4 regions of the Streptomyces sp. NPDC093546 genome follow, and region 2 is predicted to be linked to each of the others. Evidence: riboswitches for the same ligand, from Rfam matches in the RefSeq annotation. Region 2 holds a riboswitch; each other region holds the start of a gene.

Region 1 (4,871 bases), on a different contig from region 2:
ACGCCGGCTTCTGGTACCTGCACGGCTTAACTCTCGGCGACTCCTACGGTGCCTTCCGCCTCGCGTGGCTCCGCGCCAAGGAGGGCAAGCTGGACGAGGCACGCGCATGGATGCGTAAAGCCGCCGAAGCCGGTCACCCCGTGGCCAAGAAGGCCCTCGCCGCCGAGGCGGACGGGGCGGATACCGTCGAGGGGTGAACGCCCCGAACCACGCGAACCCTGCCCCCGAGCTCTTCACCTGGGAGTTCGCCACCGACCCGTACCCCGCCTACGCCTGGCTCCGCGAGCACGCCCCCGTGCACCGCACCAAGCTGCCCAGCGGGGTCGAGGCGTGGCTCGTCACCCGGTACGCGGACGCGCGGCAGGCGCTCGCCGATCAGCGGCTCAGCAAGAACCCGGCGCATCATGACGAGCCCGCGCACGCCAAGGGCAAGACCGGCATTCCGGGGGAGCGGAAGGCGGAGCTGATGACGCACCTGCTCAACATCGACCCGCCGGACCACACGCGGCTGCGCAGGCTCGTCTCGAAGGCGTTCACGCCGCGCCGGGTGGCGGAGTTCGCGCCGCGGGTGCAGGAGCTGACGGACCGGTTGATCGACAACTTCGCTACAAAAGGGAGCGCCGACCTCATTCACGAGTTCGCGTTCCCGCTCCCCATTTACGCGATTTGCGACATGCTCGGCGTCCCGCCCGAGGACCAGGACGACTTCCGGGACTGGGCCGGGATGATGATCCGGCACGGCGGCGGGCCGCGCGGCGGGGTCGCGCGGTCGGTGAAGAAGATGCGGGGCTATCTGGCCGAGCTGATCCACCGCAAGCGCGAGGACCTCGGGGACGACCTCATCTCCGGGCTGATCCGGGCGAGCGACCACGGCGAGCACCTCACCGAGAACGAAGCCGCGGCGATGGCCTTCATCCTCCTCTTCGCCGGGTTCGAGACCACGGTCAACCTCATCGGCAACGGCGTGTACGCCCTGCTGCGCAACCCCGGCGAGCGCGCCAGGCTCCAGGAGTCCCTCGCCGCCGGTGAGCACGGGCTGCTGGAGACCGGGGTCGAGGAACTGCTGCGGTACGACGGGCCCGTGGAGCTCGCCACGTGGCGGTTCGCCACGGAGGAGCTCACCATCGGCGGGGAGCGCATCGCGGCGGGCGATCCGGTGCTGGTGGTGCTCGCGGCCGCCGACCGGGACCCGGAGCGGTTCGTGGAGCCCGACACCCTGGACCTGGCGCGGCGCGACAACCAGCACCTGGGGTACGGGCACGGCATCCACTACTGCCTCGGCGCGCCGCTCGCCCGCCTCGAAGGGCAGACCGCGCTGGCGACGCTGCTGACCCGGTTGCCGGACCTCCGACTCGCGGTGGATCCTGCGGATTTGCGGTGGCGCGGGGGGCTCATTATGCGTGGACTGCGCACGCTCCCGGTTGAGTTCACCCCCTTTGGGGAGGGTTCCAGCGGGCCACCGAGCATGACGATCCGTCAGTAATGTGATCTTCGCGTAATCTCCCCTGCATCGACTTGTGACTAGCGTTCGAATGCCGCTACGTTCACCGTCACCTCAGCAGTCACGCGAAAGGCACACCGCATGCGCTCCGGGAACGGCAGGCACCGTCGACCCCGTCAGGCCCCCGCCATCGTTGTCGCGGCAGGGGTGACCGGATCCGCCATCGCCCTTCCGCTGCTCGGCGCCGGCTCCGCGTCGGCCGTCGACGCCCACACGTGGGACCGGGTCGCCGAGTGCGAGTCCGGCGGCGCGTGGAGCGCCGACATGGGCAACGGCTTCTACGGCGGACTCCAGCTCTCGCAGGAGACCTGGGACGCGTACGGCGGCAAGCAGTACGCCCTGCGCCCCGACCTCGCCAGCCGCGCGCAGCAGATAGCCGTCGCGGAGCAGGTCTACGCCGCGACGGGCGTCAAGGCCTGGGAGACCTGCGCCCCCATCGTGGGCCTGGGCGGCGCCACCGGCGCGAAGCCGGACGCCGAGCCCGGTGCCACGCCCGGCGCGTCCTCCGGCACCGCGACGCCCGAGGCCACCCCGGACGCCGCTCCCGACGCGTCCGCTCCGGCCGACGCCGGCCAGCCGGTGGAGCCCACCGAGCCGGTGGCCCCCGCCGACCCGGTCGAGAGCCTCCTGCCGACCGAGCCGGCCGAGCCTGCCGCTCCCACCACGCCGGGAGCCGCACCGGAGACGGCGGCCCCGGCCGCCCCGCCCGTCCCCGGCAAGGGCAAGCACCGCGGCGCGCCCGACCCGGCGGAGCCCTCCGCGGAGTCCCCGGCGGCGACGGACCCGACGGCGACCGATCCGGCCGCGCCGGAAGCCGGGAACCCTACGAGTACCGACAATTCGGTCAGTGGGCGCGAAACGGACGGCCGCACCTCCCGAGGTGACGGCGCGACACGCGACCTGGCGGACGCCCAGCCGGGCACCTACACCGTCCGTCCCGGCGACAGCCTCTCCGCCATCGCCGCGGCGAAGGACCTCGAAGGCGGCTGGACCGCCCTCTACGACGCCAACCGCCAGACCGTGGGCGCCGATCCGGACCTCATCCTCCCCGGCCAAAGCCTCGATCTGGCCCCCGCGCAGCGCTAGTTGGCGGGGGGTATTGGTGCCCCTATGTCCGGATCTGCGCCAGTGAGACATGGGTCTCTTTGTGCCAACTGGCGCCTCACGAACGCACGATGTGTCCGATCCGCCCCTCACCTGCGCAAACGTCCGTCAAGCGCAGGGCGGTAGGGGCGGATTGACCCGGATGTCCGTCTTTGAACTTCACCGGGCTCTGTGATTACGGTCTTTATCGCTCGCCATCGCGGGCCCCTTCGACCGGTACGCCGAATCCTGCCGCCGGACGCAAGGGAACAGTCGTCGCGTCATGCGCCGAAGGCAGGAGCGGGGGACCCAAGGTAGGTGCCGACCCCCGGCCGTCGAAGGACGGTCCGTGAGCCGGCTTGGGGTGAGGCCGCGCGAGTCGCGCGGCGGGGCAGCTCATCAGCCCTAACCCGACAGCTCACCTCGCAGGCGTCGGTGAGGAGAATCTCCATGCTGTTTTCCAGCAAGGTTTCCGGCAAGGCCAAGCACCGTCGCCCCTCCAAGGCGGTCCGTTTCGCCGCGTTCGCCGGCATCACCGGCGTCGCCGTGGCCGCCCCGCTGATGGGCGCCACCTCCGCCTCGGCGGCCACCTCCGCCGAGTGGGACAAGGTCGCCCAGTGCGAGTCCGGCGGCAACTGGTCCATCAACACCGGTAACGGCTACTACGGTGGCCTGCAGTTCTCGGCCTCCACCTGGGCCGCGTACGGCGGCACCGCGTACGCCGCCACCGCCGACCAGGCCAGCAAGGCGCAGCAGATAGAGATCGCCGAGAAGGTCCTGGACGGCCAGGGCAAGGGCGCGTGGCCGGTGTGCGGCGTGGGCCTGTCCAACGCCGCGTACGACGGCGGCGCCGCCGAGCGCACGGCCGAGCAGCCCACCACCCGCAGCGAGCAGCGCACCGCGCCGAAGGCCGCGCCCAAGGCCGCGGAGGCCCCCAAGGCCGCGCCCAAGGCCGAGGCGAAGAAGACCGTCACCACCCCGACCGGCAAGAAGGTCGCCAAGGGCGACGGCGAGTACAAGGTGAAGGCCGGCGACACCCTCAGCACCATCGCCGAGGCGGAGAACGTCGAAGGCGGCTGGCAGAAGCTCTTCGAGCTGAACAAGGACATCGTCGAGGACGCCGACCTCATCTACCCGGGCCAGCAGCTCCACCTGAGCTGACCCCCCGACGGCCCCGGCCCGAGTCGCCCCTGCGGCGGCGGGCCGGGGCCTTCGCGGTTACCGGCGGGTAAACATTGTGGGCTTTTGCCCCGTAAACAGGGCCCTCGGGTCGTTTTTCGTCCCACGAGGCGGGCGTCGGCTGGCCCCGGCCCCCCGGCCGGATAGGCTCTTGTCGCACGGCGCAAGGCCAAAGAGACCCTGCACCCTGCACCGCTCGCGTCACACATTGCGTCACATCCCAGAAGGAGATGCTCGTGCCGTCCATCGACGTCGTCGTAGCCCGGGAAATCCTGGACTCCCGAGGCAACCCCACGGTCGAGGTCGAGGTCGGCCTCGACGACGGCAGCACCGGCCGTGCTGCCGTCCCGTCCGGTGCCTCCACCGGTGCGTTCGAGGCCCTCGAGCTCCGCGACGGTGACAAGGACCGCTACCTCGGCAAGGGTGTCGAGAAGGCCGTCCTCGCCGTCATCGAGCAGATCGGCCCGGAGCTCGTCGGCTACGACGCCACGGAGCAGCGGCTGATCGACCAGGCGATGTTCGACCTGGACGCCACGCCCGACAAGTCGTCGCTCGGCGCCAACGCCATCCTCGGCGTCTCCCTCGCCGTCGCGCACGCCGCCTCCGAGGCGTCCGACCTGCCGCTCTTCCGCTACCTGGGCGGCCCGAACGCGCACCTGCTGCCCGTTCCGATGATGAACATCCTGAACGGCGGCTCGCACGCCGACTCCAACGTGGACATCCAGGAGTTCATGATCGCGCCGATCGGCGCGGAGTCCTTCTCCGAGGCCCTGCGCTGGGGCGCCGAGGTCTACCACACCCTGAAGAAGGTCCTGAAGGACAAGGGCCTGTCCACGGGCCTGGGCGACGAGGGCGGCTTCGCCCCGAACCTCGACTCCAACCGCGCCGCCCTCGACCTCATCCTCGAGGCCATCAAGCAGGCCGGCTACACCCCGGGCAAGGACATCGCGCTGGCGCTCGACGTCGCCGCGTCCGAGTTCTACAAGGACGGCGCGTACGAGTTCGAGGGCAAGTCCCGCTCGGCCGCCGAGATGACCGACTACTACGCCGAGCTCGTCGAGGCGTACCCGCTGGTCTCCATCGAGGACCCGCTGTTCGAGGACGATTG
Region 2 (4,871 bases):
TTCGCGAACTCGATCGCCGAGCCGGAGGGTCTGTGCCGGGCGCCCACGGGGTTCTGGAACACTCCGTCCGCGAAGTGCGGCGAGCGGCGGATGCGCTCCATCCGCTCCCCCGCCGGGTCCGCGCCGAAGGCGGCGGGCCGCAGCGCGCGCAGCCGGGACCACGACGGTCGCATGGGCGTGGTGTCGGAGCCGGTCACAGGACCTCCAGAGCTAGGTCCCTCCATTATGGGCAGGGGGTCCGACAGCCCGGGGTGCGCCCCGGGCCCGGCTACAGCGGCAGCAGGTCCGGGCGCTTGGCCGAGACGTGGTCGCCGGAGCTTTCGCCGCGCAGGCGGCGGCCGATCCAGGGCACCAGGTACTCCCGCGCCCACTGGATGTCGTCGCGGCGCACCTCGAGCGGGCCGCGCGGCGGCAGGGGCGGCCACGGCTGGTCCGGGTCGGCGGGGACCTCCACGCCCAAGACCTGGCCGGCGCGGAGGGCGACGCGGGTGTGGCCCTCGGCGGACAGATGGAGCCGGTCCGCGTCCCAAGCCCGCCTGTCCTGGACGGTCTTGAGGGACCAGAGGTCCAGCACGGGGCAGCCGTAGCGGTCGGCGACGGCGCGCACATGGCCGTTGTACGTGGCGATCTTGCCGCGCAGGTGGCGCAGCACCGGCACGCCGCGGGTGTCGAAGCCGGTCGTCACCAGCACGGTGCCGACCACCGAGGTCAGGTCGGCGACGGCCCGCTCGAAGCGTTCGGCGACGTCGTCGGGGTCGCTGCCGGGCCGGATGATGTCGTTGCCGCCCGCGCAGAAGGTCACCAGGTCGGGGGCGAGCTCCTTCGCCCGCGGGAGCTGCTCCTCGACGATCTGGTCGAGGAGCCGTCCGCGTACGGCGAGGTTCGCGTACCGGAAGTCGTCCGGCTCGGGCAGCCGGTCGGCGAGGAGCACCGCCAGGCGGTCGGCCCAGCCGACGAACGTGCCGTCGGGTCCGGGGTCTCCGACGCCCTCGGTGAAGCTGTCACCGATCGCCACGTACGACCCGAATACGTCACTGTCTCTGAAGGTCGAATCGTCTGCCACGGGAGCACATCCTGCCTCCTTCCCTGTGACCTACGCGACCGTAAGGAGGGGTTGACGTAGCGTGAGATATGCCACCGGTCAAGATTCGTCCAAGCCGGAATACGCCGCTGCCCGGCACCGTGGAGCACGGTGCCGGACAGAGGGGGTGGCCGACGGTGCGTCGACGGTGCGTCAGATCGAGACGCCGTGCTGGCGCAGGTACGCCAGCGGGTCGATGTCCGAGCCGTAGCTGGGGCTGGTGCGGATCTCGAAGTGCAGGTGCGGGCCGGTGGAGTTGCCGGTGGACCCGGAGAGGCCGATCTGCTGGCCGCCGCTCACGCTCTGGCCGGAGGAGACGGAGAGCTGGGAGAGGTGGGCGTACTGCGAGTACGTGCCGTCGGTGTGCTTGATGACGACCTCGTTGCCGTACGAGCCGCTCCAGCCGGCCGAGACCACGGTGCCGGGGCCGACGGCCTTGACGCTGGTGCCGGAGGAGGCCGCGAAGTCGACACCGGTGTGGTAGCCGGAGGACCACATGGAGCCGGAGGCGCGGTACGGGGTGGTGATCGAGGAGTCGACCGGGGCCGTGAAGCCGGAGCCGGTGCTCTTCGGGGCGGACTGCGCCGGGGCTGCCTTGACCGCCGGGGCCTCGGCCTTGGCGGCGGAGCGGGAGGCGCGGGCCTCGCCGCGGTCCTCGTCCGCCTTCGGCTTGGCCTTGGCCTTGGCCGGGGCGGCCTTGGCGCCGAGGGTGAGCTCCATGCCCGGGAGGATCAGCGACGGGTCCTCACCGATGACCTCGCGGTTGTCCTTGTACAGCTTCTGCCAGCCGCCCTTGACGTTCTTGTTGTGGGCGATCTTGGCGAGGTAGTCGCCGGCGACCACGGTGTACGTACGGGGCGCGGGCTTGGCGGCGGTCTGCGCGGCGGCGACCACCTGCTGCGGAGCGGTCGCCGGCGCGGCGCTCTGCTCCGCGGCGTGGGCACCGGTGGCGCCGAGCAGCGGAAGGGCGAGGGCCGCGCCACCGGTACCGGCGGCGACGAAACCACGCGTGAGCGTGCTGGACTTGGGACGGCGGTGCTTACCCTTGGCGGGCATGGCGAATTCCTCTCCGGCGCCTGCGAGGTGAGCTGTCGGGTTCGGGCTGGAGATGCCCGGCCGCGTGGTGACGCGACTTAACCCCGAGCCGGTCCCGGAATTCCGGGATCGGCGGACTTACCTTGGGTCCCCCGCTCCTGCCACACGTGGGTGGGTGCTGAATTCCGGGCCGGCGGCAGGATTCGGCGGTCCGGCCGGATTGCGGTGACCGTAGGACAGTCGGGTCGGCGCGAACAAGCCGCCGCTTTCCCGTGTGCATTCCTTTGCACCGCACCGCTGCGGATTACCGGTCACCCTCCGTGGATTACGGATCATGAATTCCCGGTGAGTGCAGGGGAATTGCGGAAGGGGCCCGGCCACGGACGGTCACTTTTATGACGCTGCTCACGCGCCGATGCCCATCTCCCGTTCTATCGGGGCACGTTATGCCGAACACCCCAATACGGACAGAAGCGCCATACGCCTACGAGCCGCCGCAGCCGTCGAGAGGGCGGACAGGAGGACGGACCGAGCACCCGTGCGGATGATTGCCCCGGGAACCCAATGTCGTATCGTCGGATCGCGACATCGTCGGCGGCCGGCGCCGACGTCAGACGCGGAGGAGTCCCCGTGACGCAGCAGGTGCCGCAGGCCCCGTCGAGCGAGCCCGAACTGTCCGGTGTGCGCAATTTCCGGGACGTGGGCGGGCTGCCGACGGTGGACGGGCTGCGCATCCGGCACGGGCGGCTCTACCGCAGCGGCCACCTCGCGCACGCCACCGGGGAGGACGCGGCGTTCCTCGGCTCCCTCGGGCTGCACACGATCTTCGACTTCCGCAACGCCGCCGACCAGAAGCTCGAAGGCCCCGACATCGAGCTCCCCGGCGTGCGGAACGTGAACATCCCGCTCACCGACCCGGCCGACGGCGCCGAGTTCTGGCGGATGGTCCGCGACGGCGACCTCGACCAGCTGCGCCAGATCCTCGCGGACGGCCAGGCGGCGGCACGGATGTCGGCGTCGTACCGCACGATCATCAAGGAGCGCACGGCGGAGCACAGCCGGGTGGTGCACGCCCTCGCCGAGGACAGCGTCCCGGCGCTCATGCACTGCGCGGCGGGCAAGGACCGGGCAGGGCTGTCGATCGCGGTGACGCTCCTGGCGGTCGGCGTCGAGCGGGAGGCCATCGAGGCGGACTACCTCAAGTCCAACGACCCGCACCGCCGCTACAAGGTGCACCGCAGCGACAGCTCCCCGGCCGGTATGTCGCCCGAGGTGATGGAGCTGCTCAGCCCGCTCTTCGACGCGCGCCTGGAGTACCTGGCGGCGGCCTTCGCGACCATCGAGGAGACCTGGGGCACGACCGACCGGTACCTCTCGGAGGGTCTGAAGCTGGCGCCCGAGACGCGGGAGCAGCTGCGCGAGCGGCTCCTCGACGCGGGCTGAGCCCCGGGGCCCGAGCCGGGCTCGTCAGCCGGCGCCCAGCGCGAAGAGCAGGTACAGGAACGCCGCGAAGAGGTGGCCGGCCACCAGGTAGGCGAAGAGCCGGACGACGAGCCCGCGCGGGAACTTCACTTCGTAGGACATGGGGTCCTCCCTCTCGGGGACGTCAGCGGTGGGTGCCGGGGCCGCCGAGGCACAGGTCGGCCGCGGCGCTCTGCAGGAGCGTGTGGACGAAGAGCAGCTCGGCCCCGCGGCGCCCGGCCGCGGCGATGCGGTGCGGGGTCAGCGAGTCGAAATGCGCGCTGTCGCCGGGGTCCAGGACATGGACCACGTCACCGAGCACGAGCCGCACCCGGCCGGTGAGGACGTAGAGCCACTCCTCGCCCGGGTGGACGCGTACGAGATCGCTCTGGCCCGCGGCGTACGGCACCTCCACCCGCAGCGCCTGCAGGGCGCGCCCCGCGCCACCGGCCTGGTGGTACGTCCAGCCGTCCGCCTCCACGGGCTCGGCGCGCCCGGCGCGGACGATCGGCTCGCGCTCCGGTGGGACCTCGCCGAGCAGCTCGGACACCGTCGTACCGTAGACACGGGCCAGGCCCAGGAGCATGGGCAGGGACGGCTGGCGCCGTCCGGTCTCGAGGCGGGAGAGGTGCGCGGGTGACAGGCCGGCGCGCCGGGCCGCGGACTCGAGCGTGAGGCCGCGGCGGCGGCGCAGCTCGCGCAGCCGGGGCGCGACGTCCGGCAGCGCTTCCGGTTCCGGTGGGCCGGCAGGGGTGGTCATGCCCCCATTGCGCCAGGAATGGGCCTGGGAGGCAATTTTCTTGCCTCTGAGGCAAAAAGATCAGCGGTTGGCGACCGCCTGCTTCATCAGCGTCTTGCCGAAGTCCCACATCAGGCCGCCGCCCGCGTGGGCCTCGTCCATGACGGCCGTGAAGGCGGCCATGAACCGGTCCACCTCGCGCTCGCCGATGATCAGCGGCGGAATCAGCTTGATCACTTCCAGGCGGTCCCCGGAGACCTGCGTGAGGATCCGGTGGCGCTGGAGCAGCGGGACGACGACCATCTGGGCGAACAGTCCCTTGCGGGCCGCCTGGAGCATCGTCCAGCGGCTGCGCAGGCCCAGCGAGGACGGGCGGCCGAACTCCAGCCCGATCATCAGGCCCCGGCCGCGTACGTCGTGCAGCAGCTCGTAACGGTCCACGAGCGCCGCGAGGCGGGTCTTCAGCAGCTCGCCGGTGAGCCGTGCGTTGGCCACGACCTCCTCGTTCTCCAGTACGGAGAGGACGGCGAGGCCGGCCGCCATGGCCTGGGCGTT
Region 3 (4,871 bases), on a different contig from region 2:
TGGGCGCCGGTCTCGTCGCAGACGCCGAGGCAGGCGTCGATGACGGCCGGGGTCGCGCCCCAGTCCTCGTGGATCTTGAACCCGAGGGCTCCGCCGCGCAGCTGGGAGTGCATCGCCTCGCGCGACATCGTGTTGCCCTTGCCGAGCAGACCGATGTTGACGGGGTACGTCTCCAGCGCCTCGAACATCCGGGCGAGGTGCCAGGGGCCGGGGGTGACGGTGGTGGCCTTGCTGCCCTCGGCGGGTCCGGTGCCGCCGCCGACGAGGGTGGTGATGCCGGAGGTGAGGGCCTGTTCGACGACGGTCGGCGAGATGAAGTGGATGTGCGCGTCGATGGCGCCCGCGGTGAGGATCTTGCCGTTGCCGGCGATGATCTCGGTCTCGGGGCCGATGACGAGGTCCGGGTGGACGCCGTCCATGGTGTCGGGGTTGCCGGCCTTGCCGATGCCGGTGATGCGGCCGTCGCGGATGCCGATGTCCGCCTTGACGATGCCCCAGTGGTCGATGACGACGGCGCCGGTGATGACGGTGTCCGGGGCGCCTTCGGCGCGGGTGGTGCGGGCCTGGCCCATGGACTCGCGGATCACCTTGCCGCCGCCGAAGACCGCCTCGTCGCCGGAGCGGCCGGGCCCGCCGGAGCGGTCCTCCTCGATCTCGACGAGCAGGTCGGTGTCGGCGAGGCGGATCCGGTCACCGGTGGTGGGGCCGAAGAGGTCGGCGTACTGGGGGCGGGCGAGCTCAGCCATCGAGGGCTCCTCCGGTCTGTCCGCGCAGGCCGGGGACGACGCGGCGGCCGGCGAGGGGGACGAGTTCGACGTCGACGGGGATGCCGGGCTCGAAGCGCACGGCGGTACCGGCGGCGATGTTGAGCCGCAGGCCGCGGGCGGCGGAGCGGTCGAACACGAGGCCCGGGTTGACCTCGGCGAAGTGGTAGTGGGATCCGACCTGGACGGGCCGGTCGGCGGCGTTGAGCACGGTGAGGCGGGTGACGGGGCGGCCTTCGTTGAGGGGCACGGGCTCGTCGGCGTAGAGGATCTCTCCGGGGATCATCGGTGGCGTTCCCCGTCAGACGATCGGCTCGTGGACGGTGACGAGCTTGGTGCCGTCGGGGAAGGTCGCCTCGACCTGGACGTCGTGGATCATCTCGGGGATGCCCTCCATGACGTCGTCGCGGCTGAGGACCTTGCGCCCGGACGCCATGAGCTCGGCGACGGTCCGGCCGTCCCTGGCCCCCTCCAGGATGTGCGCGGTGATCAGGGCGACGGCCTCGGGGTGGTTGAGCCGCACCCCGCGTGCCCTGCGCTTCTCCGCGACGTCGGCAGCGACATGAATGAGCAGGCGCTCCTGCTCGTGCGGGCTCAGTTGCACGTTTCACCTCACATGTTCCCGCCCGGCGCGACCCCGGGCAGCAGCGGGACCCTATCCGGCTTCAACACTCTGTTGACCTGCGGAAACGATTGTGAGGGAGAGATATTTCAATCTCGGGCAGAAGTTTTTCCAGGAGGTTAACTACGGCTTTGCCCGGCCATGGGATGCGGGCGGCCGCCCCGCCGGGGCAGCCGCCCTTTCGTATACGAGCCGTGGTGTCCGCCTCAGACGGCCAGGCAGTTCGCTCCCGGGACGCCCGGGACCTCCGGGGGGATGGCGAGGGAGGCGGGGTCGACGACGGCGGTCAGGTCGGTCGCGCCGGTAACGACGCAGTCGACGACGGCGGTGGGATCCGGCACCGCCGAGGCGGTGGTGGCGGTGGATCCGAGCAGTGCGATGGTTCCGAGGACGACGGCCGCGATGCGACGCATACGGATTCCCTCCTGGGGCAGAGTGACGGGTCCTGACCCGCCGGTTGGTTCGAGTCGGCCCCTGGCTACCCACCTCCGCACCCCGGGTACGCGCCCGGTCACCCGCACGAGGACGACGAAACGATCCCGCACGCGTCCGCACCCCTGGAGCGGGCCCAATCGGGCGCTCGCCGGGCGCACGGCCGCACCGCGGGAGGCACTGAGCGCGACGCGTGACCACGGGAGGGCGAGGCGCACACCCGGACGCTGGCGCGTGCGCTCCGTGTTCTCGATGGCGAATGCCGAACAGCGCGGGTGACGCTCCCTCAGGAGCCCGCCTGATGAGGGATTTCCGCGTAGCACGGATGGGCGCAGACGGGCCAACGAGCCACCCTCGTTCGGCGTACGCAAACGAGGGAATTACGCACTGCACGAGTTGCGCCGCTGCTGTACACATCTGGCGGAACATCACGCTCCGCCGCTGGTACACGGATCATCAATCGGCCGCCGCGTCGCGCCAAAACGCCCCTGTCCACTCGAATGGATCAGTCGTGAGGAGCCTCACAAACTTCCGTTTCGGCTCGGAATTTCGTCCCGTCATGGGTCAAGATCCCTTCGACGACAAGCCCCCGCCACCGCGGCGGGGCGGTCCGGGCGGACGCCGAGTCCTGCCGCCGTCCGGACGACTGGTCGACAGGAGTGGATCGGCAGGAGTGGAGGACCCAAGCAGTACGGGGCGAGCGCACCATGGCCGCCCCTTGGGGTGAAGCCGCGTCAGCGGCCGGGCAACTTCGCCAGCCCGAACCCGACAGGTCATCCTTCACAGGCGGCTGACGAAGGGTTGCGCTATGACCGCGCAGATGCATGTCCCGTCTCTGTTGTCCCGAGCCGGTGCCGTCTCGGCACTGACGCTCGCCGCCGTCGGCGGCACGATGCTGGCACCGGGCGCCGTCTCCGACGCCGAGGCCGCCACCGCGACGCTCGCCACGAAGGCGCTGAACGTCGCCGCGTCGAAGAAGGGCTCCCCGTACGCGTACGGCGCAGCGGGCCCGTCCCGCTTCGACTGCTCCGGGCTGACGCTCTACTCGTACAAGAAGGCCGGCAAGACGCTGCCCCGCACCGCGCAGCAGCAGTACAACAAGACCCGTCACCTCTCCGCGTCGCAGCGGCAGAAGGGAGACCTGGTCTTCTTCCACTCCGGTGGCCGCGTCTACCACGTGGGCCTGTACGCCGGTGACAACAAGATCTGGCACTCACCGAAGTCGGGTTCGGTGGTCAAGCTCGACCGCATCTGGTCGAAGTCGGTCTACTACGGACGCGTGCGCTGACGCGAGGCCCCAAGCCCCCGTACCGCACGGAGCGTGCACACCTGCGGTGCGGGGCCGGTCAGCCCCGGACGGGGACGGACGGGACGGACCAGGGCAGGGCGATCCACACCGTCTTGCCGCCGTCGCCGGTCGGAGTGACCGTCAGGCGGCCGCCGCGCTCGGCGGCGAGCCAGCGGATGATGACCATGCCGCGCCCGTTGTCCTGCTGGACGGCCGCGGGCAGGCGCTGCGGCCAGCGCGGGTGGCTGTCGGTGACGCCGATGCGCAGCTGCTCGTCCCGCTCCAGCCGGATGTCCACCGTGAAGGTCGGGGACTGTCCGAAGGTGTGCTGAACGGCGTTGGTCGTGAGCTCGGAGACGATCAGCCGTACCGCGTCCGCGGTGTCGGACTCGGCCGGCAGCCCCCATTCGGTAAGAACGTCCGCCACGTATCTGCGGGCTGCGGAGACCGAGGCTGGATCGCTCGGCAGAGTGACGGATGCTTCCTGATGGTCTGCCATGGCGACGCTGTCCCTTTCCCACCGGGGCCGGACTCCGACAGGGAGCGGATGTTGTGCGAGGACGGCCTCGGATTGCGCTTCGCGCCAGACTGCCACCTATGTCGCCCCAGGTGGGGCCGATCCCCCAAGATATGCATATATCTGTCGCTCGAAGCGGTGAACCCTGCTACGCGAGAGCGGTTCCGGCGGGCAGACTGGCGGGTTGGTCCAGCGTTCCGGAGGGTGGGAGGAGGGGCGGTCGTGCGGGGCACGCGACACGGTCCGGCGGTGCGACGCCGCAAGCTCGGCGAGGAGTTGAAGCGGCTGCGCCTGAGAGCGGGGCTCACCAGCCGGGACGCGGCGCGGCTCGTCGGCTGGCACCAGTCGAAGGTCAGCCGGATCGAGACGGGTGCGAGCGGGGTGACGGGCGCGGACGTGTCACGGCTGCTCGACGCCTACGGCGTACGCGAACCACGGCTGCGCACGCTGGTGGAGGCCCTGTCCGGCGCGGCGGCGGACGGCGGCGGCACGGGCTGGTGGCACGCGTACCGGGGCGTGCTGCCGCCGCAGTACCAGGACTTCATCAGCCTGGAGTCGCAGGCCTGCGGGGCCCGCACGCTGGAGACCTCGGTGGTGCCGGGCCTGTTGCAGACGCCCGACTACGCACGGGCGGTGACGCGCGCCGCGCTGGACGGGCTGCCGGCGACGGCGGTCGACTCACTGGTGGAGGTCCGGATCGCCCGCCAGGAGGTGTTGTTCGGTGATCCGCCGCTGCGTCTGGAGGCGGTACTGGACGAGGCGGTGCTGCGGCGGCAGGTGGGCGGCCCGGGGGTGATGCGGGCCCAGCTGCGGCGGTTGCGGGAGCTGGCGGACCTGCCCCATGTGCGGTTGCAGGTGCTGCCGTTCGCGGTGGGCGGGTACGTCGGCCTCTCCGGGCCTTTCGTTATTTTCTCGTTCGCGAACATGTCTGATCTGGATGTGGTGGTTCTCGACCACTTGACGAGTAGCCTCTATCTCGAACGCTCGGAAGACCTCGAGGCGTACTGCGCCGCGTTCCGCACCATGCAGGCGCTCGCCCTGACGCCCGAGGAGTCGTCGGAACTCATCGCCGGGATCGGTGACGGCGCGTAGGGAGAGGCAAGGCACCCCACATGTCTGCTTACCTCGCACACCACGATGGCCCGCACTGGCGGCGCAGCAGCCGCAGCGTGGGCATGAACAACTGCGTCGAGGCGGCCTGCCTCGGTGCCGCGCGGCTGGCCGTGCGTGATTCGAAGGACACCGCCA
Region 4 (4,871 bases), on a different contig from region 2:
GGGAGCGCCGGGGACTTCTTCGGAACGCGGGGCGGATTCGCCGGCGCGGCGCGTTCGGCGACCCGGGTTCCGGAGCCCTGGCGGGCGGTGAGCCAGCCCTCGGCGACGAGCTCGGCGTACGCGTCGGCCACCGTGTTGCGGGCCAGGCCCAGGTCGGCGGCGAGCGAGCGGTACGGCGGCAGGCGCGTACCGGGGGCGAGCCGGCCGCCGCGTACGGCGTCGCGCAGGGCGGTGAGGAGCGCGGCGCGGCGGCTGCCCGTACGGGACAGCTCCAGGTGGAGGTCGGCGCCGATGCGTTCGGCCGCTTCGGCCCAGGAGCCGGCCCGCGATCCGACCGGTGAATTGACCTCTGATTCAGGCATGGAAATGCACCCTACAGGCGGTCTTTCCGGCGCCTAGATTCATGGACATGACGACGAACACGCACAGGGACACGCACACGGACGCCGTTTCCCGGATCAACTTCGCGAAGGCCGCTCCCCAGGCGTTCAAGGCCCTGATCGGCTTCGACGCCGCGCCCGCCAGGGCCTGGACCCCGCCCTGGTCGAGCTCGTACAGATCCGTTCCTCCCAGCTCAACGGCTGCGCGTACTGCCTGCACATGCACACCACCGACGCGCGCAAGGCCGGGGAGAGCGAGGAGCGGCTGCACATGGTCGCCGTCTGGCGCGACGCGGCGCGCTTCTTCACCGAGCGGGAGCGGGCCGCGCTCGCGCTGACCGAGGCCGTCACGCTGGTCGCGGCGGAGGGCGTGCCGGACGAGGTGTACGCGCGCGCCGCCGCCCAGTTCGAGGAGGGCGAGCTCGGGCAGCTGCTCGCGCTGATCTTCACCATCAACACCTGGAACCGCATTGCCCTCAGCACGGCGAAGGTGCCGGGCGAGTAATTGGTGTTGATCTTGCTCCGCATGGCGTAGGGTGGTGTTTACCGACGCGGGGTGGAGCAGCTCGGTAGCTCGCTGGGCTCATAACCCAGAGGTCGCAGGTTCAAATCCTGTCCCCGCTACTGATGACGACGAAGACCCGGTGCCCCAAGGCACCGGGTCTTCGTCGTCATGTCGTGCGTGTGCTGCATGTCCTGGGTGGTCGCCCGGTCGCCCGGTCGGCCGATGGCGGGGCATCCTGCGGCGCGGCTCCGGACGGTGTGCGCGGGGCCCGCCTACCGTCCGTAACCGTGGGTGACAACGGCGACAGGGCCTGGGGTCGGAGCGCGCGACGCGCGAAGGTGCGCCGCTTCCTCCGGGTGGCGCCCGTACTGATGATCGTCGGCGGGGTGGTGTTCGACCTGCTGACGCCGCCCCGGTTCACGGCCGTGCCGCTGTTCACCGCCGCCCCGCTCGTCGCCGCGCCGTTCTTCACCGTACGGATCACCCTGGTGGCCGGGACCGCCGCCGTCCTGGCACTGGCCGGGCTGCGCCTCCACAGCGGCACGCTGGACGAGGCCCCGTCGATCACGGAGCTCGTCACCCTGATCACGGTCTCGGCGTTCGCGCTGATGATCAACCGGGTCGTGCGGCGCAGCGGCGAGCGGCTCGCCTCCGCCCGCGGCATCGCCGAATCCGCGCAGCGCGCCGTGCTGCCGACGCCGGCCGAGCGGATCGGTGGCCTGCGGGTGGCGGCGCGGTACGAGGCGGCGCAGGCGGACGCGTTCATCGGGGGCGATCTCTACGCCGTGCAGGACACGCCCTACGGGGTGCGGCTGGTGGTCGGGGACGTACGAGGGAAGGGGATGGGCGCGGTCGAGGCGGTGGCGGTCGTGCTGGGTGCGTTCCGGGAGGCGGCCGAGCAGGAGAGCTCGCTGGAGGGGGTGTCGCAGCGGCTGGAGCGGGCGCTCGCGCGGGAGGGGACCCGGCGCGACGGGCTCGACGCCTTCGAGGGCTTCACCACCGCCGTGCTGGCCGAGGTGGTGCGCGGCGAGGCGGTGGTGCGGATCGTCAACCGCGGCCACCCGGAGCCGCTGGTGTTGTACGCCGACGGGGGCCTGGAGCGGCTGGAACCGACCGAACCCGCGCTGCCGCTGGGGATGGCGGACCTGGGGCCGTGGCCCGACCGCGCGGACGAGGTGCCGTTCCCGCCCGGGGCGACGCTGCTCTTCTACACGGACGGGCTCTCCGAGGCGCGGGACGCGAGCGGCGCCTTCTACGACCCGGCGGAGCGGCTGGCGGGGCGGAGCTTCGCGGGGCCGGGGGAGATGCTGGACACCCTGGTCGAGGACGTACGGCGGCATACGGGGGGCGGGGGGACGACCGACGACCTCGCGCTGCTGGCGGTGAACACGCCTCAGGGGCAGCGGGCCGCGGCGGCGGGAGCATCCGGGGCGACTGGGCACGGAGGGTGATCGCTGTGGAGCCCTCCGCATAACATTTGACTAACCGTCAGAAAGTGTGGTGAGGCACACGGGGCATGAGGGGCAGTCAACTTAGCTGCCTATGCCCGTTTGTGGGGCGGTATGCCGGGGGCTACGTGGTTAATGATCAGTAGGAACGGCTTGGAATCACGGCCCCGCGTCTATTAACGTTCGATAACGCAGCGCGGTCGTCCCAGCCGACGCAAGAGCGACGGCACCGTGCGCGCGCGCCGAATTCCGCAAGGGAACCGGGGAACCACCACCTTGGGGTGAATCGGGCCGCATCGCCGGCCTGAAGGAGACCTTCCTGCTCCGAACCCGTCAGCTAACCCGGTAGGCGAGAAGGAAGGAAAGGAGTGCGCCCCCGTGGCGTCCAACAGGCCTGCCCCCGAAGCGCCGTCTGCTCCATCGGCCTCCCCGGCCGCCCCCGCCTCCCCGGCACCCCACTTCGTCGACTCCTTCGGCCCGGGCCCCGGTTCCGGTGCGCCCGCGGAGGGTCAGTGGGAGGAGTGGAACCCCACCGAGGACACCGTCCGTCCCGTCCGTGGCCGCCACCGCGTGGTCAAGCAGCGCGGCGGGCTGGCCCGTAGTTCCACGGTCCTGGGCGTGGGCGTCATCGCGGCCGTCGGCGCCGGAGGGATGGCCACCGCGCAGGACAAGCCGGCGGTCTCCATATCCCTGCCCGACCTGTCCGGCGCGATAGCCGACAGCCTTCCGGACGCCGAGTCCATGCCGGGCATCGGCTCCCTGATCTCCGACGACGGTGCCGACGGCGGTTCCGGCGGCTCTTCCGCGGACGCCCGGCTGACCGCCGCCGCGCCGCTGACCGCCGGGTCCCTCGCCGCCGACGACGGCTCCGCCGGGGACCGGGCCGAGAGCGGCGCGAGTGCCGGCGAGGCCCTGCGGGCGCGCATCCTCCAGCAGGCCGAGCAGCAGCAGGCGTCCGCGGACGCGGCGGCGAAGCTCGCGGCCGAGAAGGAGGCCGCCGAGCAGGCGGCCGCGCTGGCCAAGTCCCAGCAGACCGCCGCCGAGAAGGAGGCGGCCGCCGAGGCGAAGGCGAAGGCCGAAGCGGCGGCGAAGGCCGAGGCGGAGGCCGCGGCCAAGGCGGAGGCCGAGCGGCTGGCCAAGCTCGCCGGCAGCTACGCGCTGCCGACCTCCTCGTACACCATCACCTCCACCTACGGCCAGGCCGGCAACATGTGGTCCTCCGGCTACCACACCGGCCTCGACCTCGCGGCCCCCACGGGCACCCCGGCCAAGGCCGTGCACGGCGGCACCGTCAAGTCGGCCGGCTGGTCCGGCTCGTACGGCTACCGGATCGTCCTGGAGCTGGAGGACGGCACCGAGGTCTGGTACTGCCACCTCTCCTCGATGACGGTCGGCGCCGGGCAGAAGGTCGCCACCGGCGAGACCATCGGGCGCGTCGGCGCCACCGGCAACGTGACCGGGCCGCACCTGCACCTGGAGGTCCACACGGCGGGCGGCGGCGGAGTGGACCCGCTGGCGTGGCTCCGCGGCAAGGGCCTGACCGTCTGACGGCCCGACTCTCCGACGGCCTGACCGTCTGAACCACCGTCTGACGGAATGACCGTCCGACGGCCCGCAGATTCCGGTGGCCCTGGCGTTCCACCCCCCGACGCCAGGGCCACCGGTTCCTTCGCCCCATGGGCGGATGCCCGGAATACGGCACGTCACGCGGGGTGTTGAGGTATCGCATGACCTCACTTCCCCTTCGCAGGCTGGGTACGTCCGACCTCCACGTCTTCCCCCTCGGTCTCGGCGGCAACGTCTTCGGCTGGACCGCCGACGCCGCGCAGTCCTTCGCCGCCCTCGACGCGTACGCGGCAGCCGGCGGCAACTTCGTCGACACCGCCGACACCTACTCGTCGTGGGCCCCCGGCCACCAGGGCGGCGAGTCCGAGACGGTCATCGGTGACTGGATGGCCGCCCGGGGCAACAGGTCCGACGTCATCGTCGCCACCAAGGTCGGCAGCCACCCCCAGTACAAGGGGATCGGCGCCACCACCATCAAGGCCGCGGCCGAGCAGTCGCTGCGCCGCCTGCGGACCGACTACATCGACCTGTACTACACCCACGTCGACGACCCGGCCGTCCCGGTCGAGGAGTTCGTCCCCGCACTGGACCGGCTGGTGAAGGAGGGCAAGGTGCGGGCCGTCGCCGCCTCCAACATCTCCGCCGAGCGGCTCCAGGAGGCGCTGGACTTCTCCGCGCGCGAGGGCCTCGCCTCCTACGTCGCGCTCCAGCCGCACTACAGCCTCGTCTCGCGCGGCACCTACGAGGGCGCCCTGCGCGACACCGCCGAGCGGGCGGGGCTGTCGGCCGTGCCGTACTGGGCGCTGGCCTCCGGGTTCCTCACCGGCAAGTACCGGCCGGGCACGCAGGTCGACAGCGCGCGGGCCGAGGGCGCCGCCAAGCACCTCGCGACCGAGCGGGGCCGCGAGGTCCTCGCCGCGCTCGACACCATCGCCGGGGCGCGCGGGATCGAGGTCTCGAGCGTCGCGCTGG

Evidence for each region. Region 2 has a riboswitch for cyclic di-AMP ahead of ACIRNI_RS16620 (peptidoglycan DD-metalloendopeptidase family protein). Riboswitches for the same ligand answer to the same signal wherever they lie in the genome.
Region 1: linked by a shared signal. The riboswitch ahead of ACIRNI_RS23380 (transglycosylase family protein) and the one ahead of ACIRNI_RS16620 (peptidoglycan DD-metalloendopeptidase family protein) in region 2 are both predicted to bind cyclic di-AMP.
Region 3: linked by a shared signal. The riboswitch ahead of ACIRNI_RS24560 (C40 family peptidase) and the one ahead of ACIRNI_RS16620 (peptidoglycan DD-metalloendopeptidase family protein) in region 2 are both predicted to bind cyclic di-AMP.
Region 4: linked by a shared signal. The riboswitch ahead of ACIRNI_RS03105 (M23 family metallopeptidase) and the one ahead of ACIRNI_RS16620 (peptidoglycan DD-metalloendopeptidase family protein) in region 2 are both predicted to bind cyclic di-AMP.

Annotation. Positions count from the first base shown of each region.
Region 1 covers NZ_JBIWJG010000011.1:98,862-103,732, reverse strand. Annotated here, with positions in the region: gene ACIRNI_RS23395 (hypothetical protein) at 1-197, shown strand, start outside; gene ACIRNI_RS23390 (cytochrome P450) at 194-1,483, shown strand; gene ACIRNI_RS23385 (transglycosylase family protein) at 1,649-2,587, shown strand; cyclic di-AMP (ydaO/yuaA leader) riboswitch at 2,861-3,031, shown strand; gene ACIRNI_RS23380 (transglycosylase family protein) at 3,035-3,745, shown strand; gene eno (phosphopyruvate hydratase) at 4,000-4,871, shown strand, end outside.
Region 2 covers NZ_JBIWJG010000006.1:361,448-366,318, reverse strand. Annotated here, with positions in the region: gene ACIRNI_RS16630 (MBL fold metallo-hydrolase) at 1-173, opposite strand, end outside; gene ACIRNI_RS16625 (SGNH/GDSL hydrolase family protein) at 269-1,063, opposite strand; gene ACIRNI_RS16620 (peptidoglycan DD-metalloendopeptidase family protein) at 1,235-2,137, opposite strand; cyclic di-AMP (ydaO/yuaA leader) riboswitch at 2,142-2,300, opposite strand; gene ACIRNI_RS16615 (tyrosine-protein phosphatase) at 2,747-3,559, shown strand; gene ACIRNI_RS16610 (DUF6126 family protein) at 3,584-3,700, opposite strand; gene ACIRNI_RS16605 (helix-turn-helix domain-containing protein) at 3,723-4,337, opposite strand; gene ACIRNI_RS16600 (aspartate aminotransferase family protein) at 4,398-4,871, opposite strand, start outside.
Region 3 covers NZ_JBIWJG010000012.1:115,644-120,514, forward strand. Annotated here, with positions in the region: gene ACIRNI_RS24540 (urease subunit alpha) at 1-746, opposite strand, end outside; gene ACIRNI_RS24545 (urease subunit beta) at 739-1,050, opposite strand; gene ACIRNI_RS24550 (urease subunit gamma) at 1,066-1,368, opposite strand; gene ACIRNI_RS24555 (hypothetical protein) at 1,593-1,799, opposite strand; cyclic di-AMP (ydaO/yuaA leader) riboswitch at 2,428-2,622, shown strand; gene ACIRNI_RS24560 (C40 family peptidase) at 2,627-3,106, shown strand; gene ACIRNI_RS24565 (ATP-binding protein) at 3,165-3,605, opposite strand; gene ACIRNI_RS24570 (helix-turn-helix domain-containing protein) at 3,846-4,715, shown strand; gene ACIRNI_RS24575 (DUF397 domain-containing protein) at 4,736-4,871, shown strand, end outside.
Region 4 covers NZ_JBIWJG010000002.1:16,861-21,731, reverse strand. Annotated here, with positions in the region: gene ACIRNI_RS03125 (PLP-dependent aminotransferase family protein) at 1-362, opposite strand, end outside; partial or broken gene ACIRNI_RS03120 (carboxymuconolactone decarboxylase family protein) at 410-885, shown strand; tRNA gene ACIRNI_RS03115 (tRNA-Met) at 931-1,004, shown strand; gene ACIRNI_RS03110 (PP2C family protein-serine/threonine phosphatase) at 1,173-2,336, shown strand; cyclic di-AMP (ydaO/yuaA leader) riboswitch at 2,564-2,700, shown strand; gene ACIRNI_RS03105 (M23 family metallopeptidase) at 2,712-3,881, shown strand; gene ACIRNI_RS03100 (aldo/keto reductase) at 4,061-4,871, shown strand, end outside.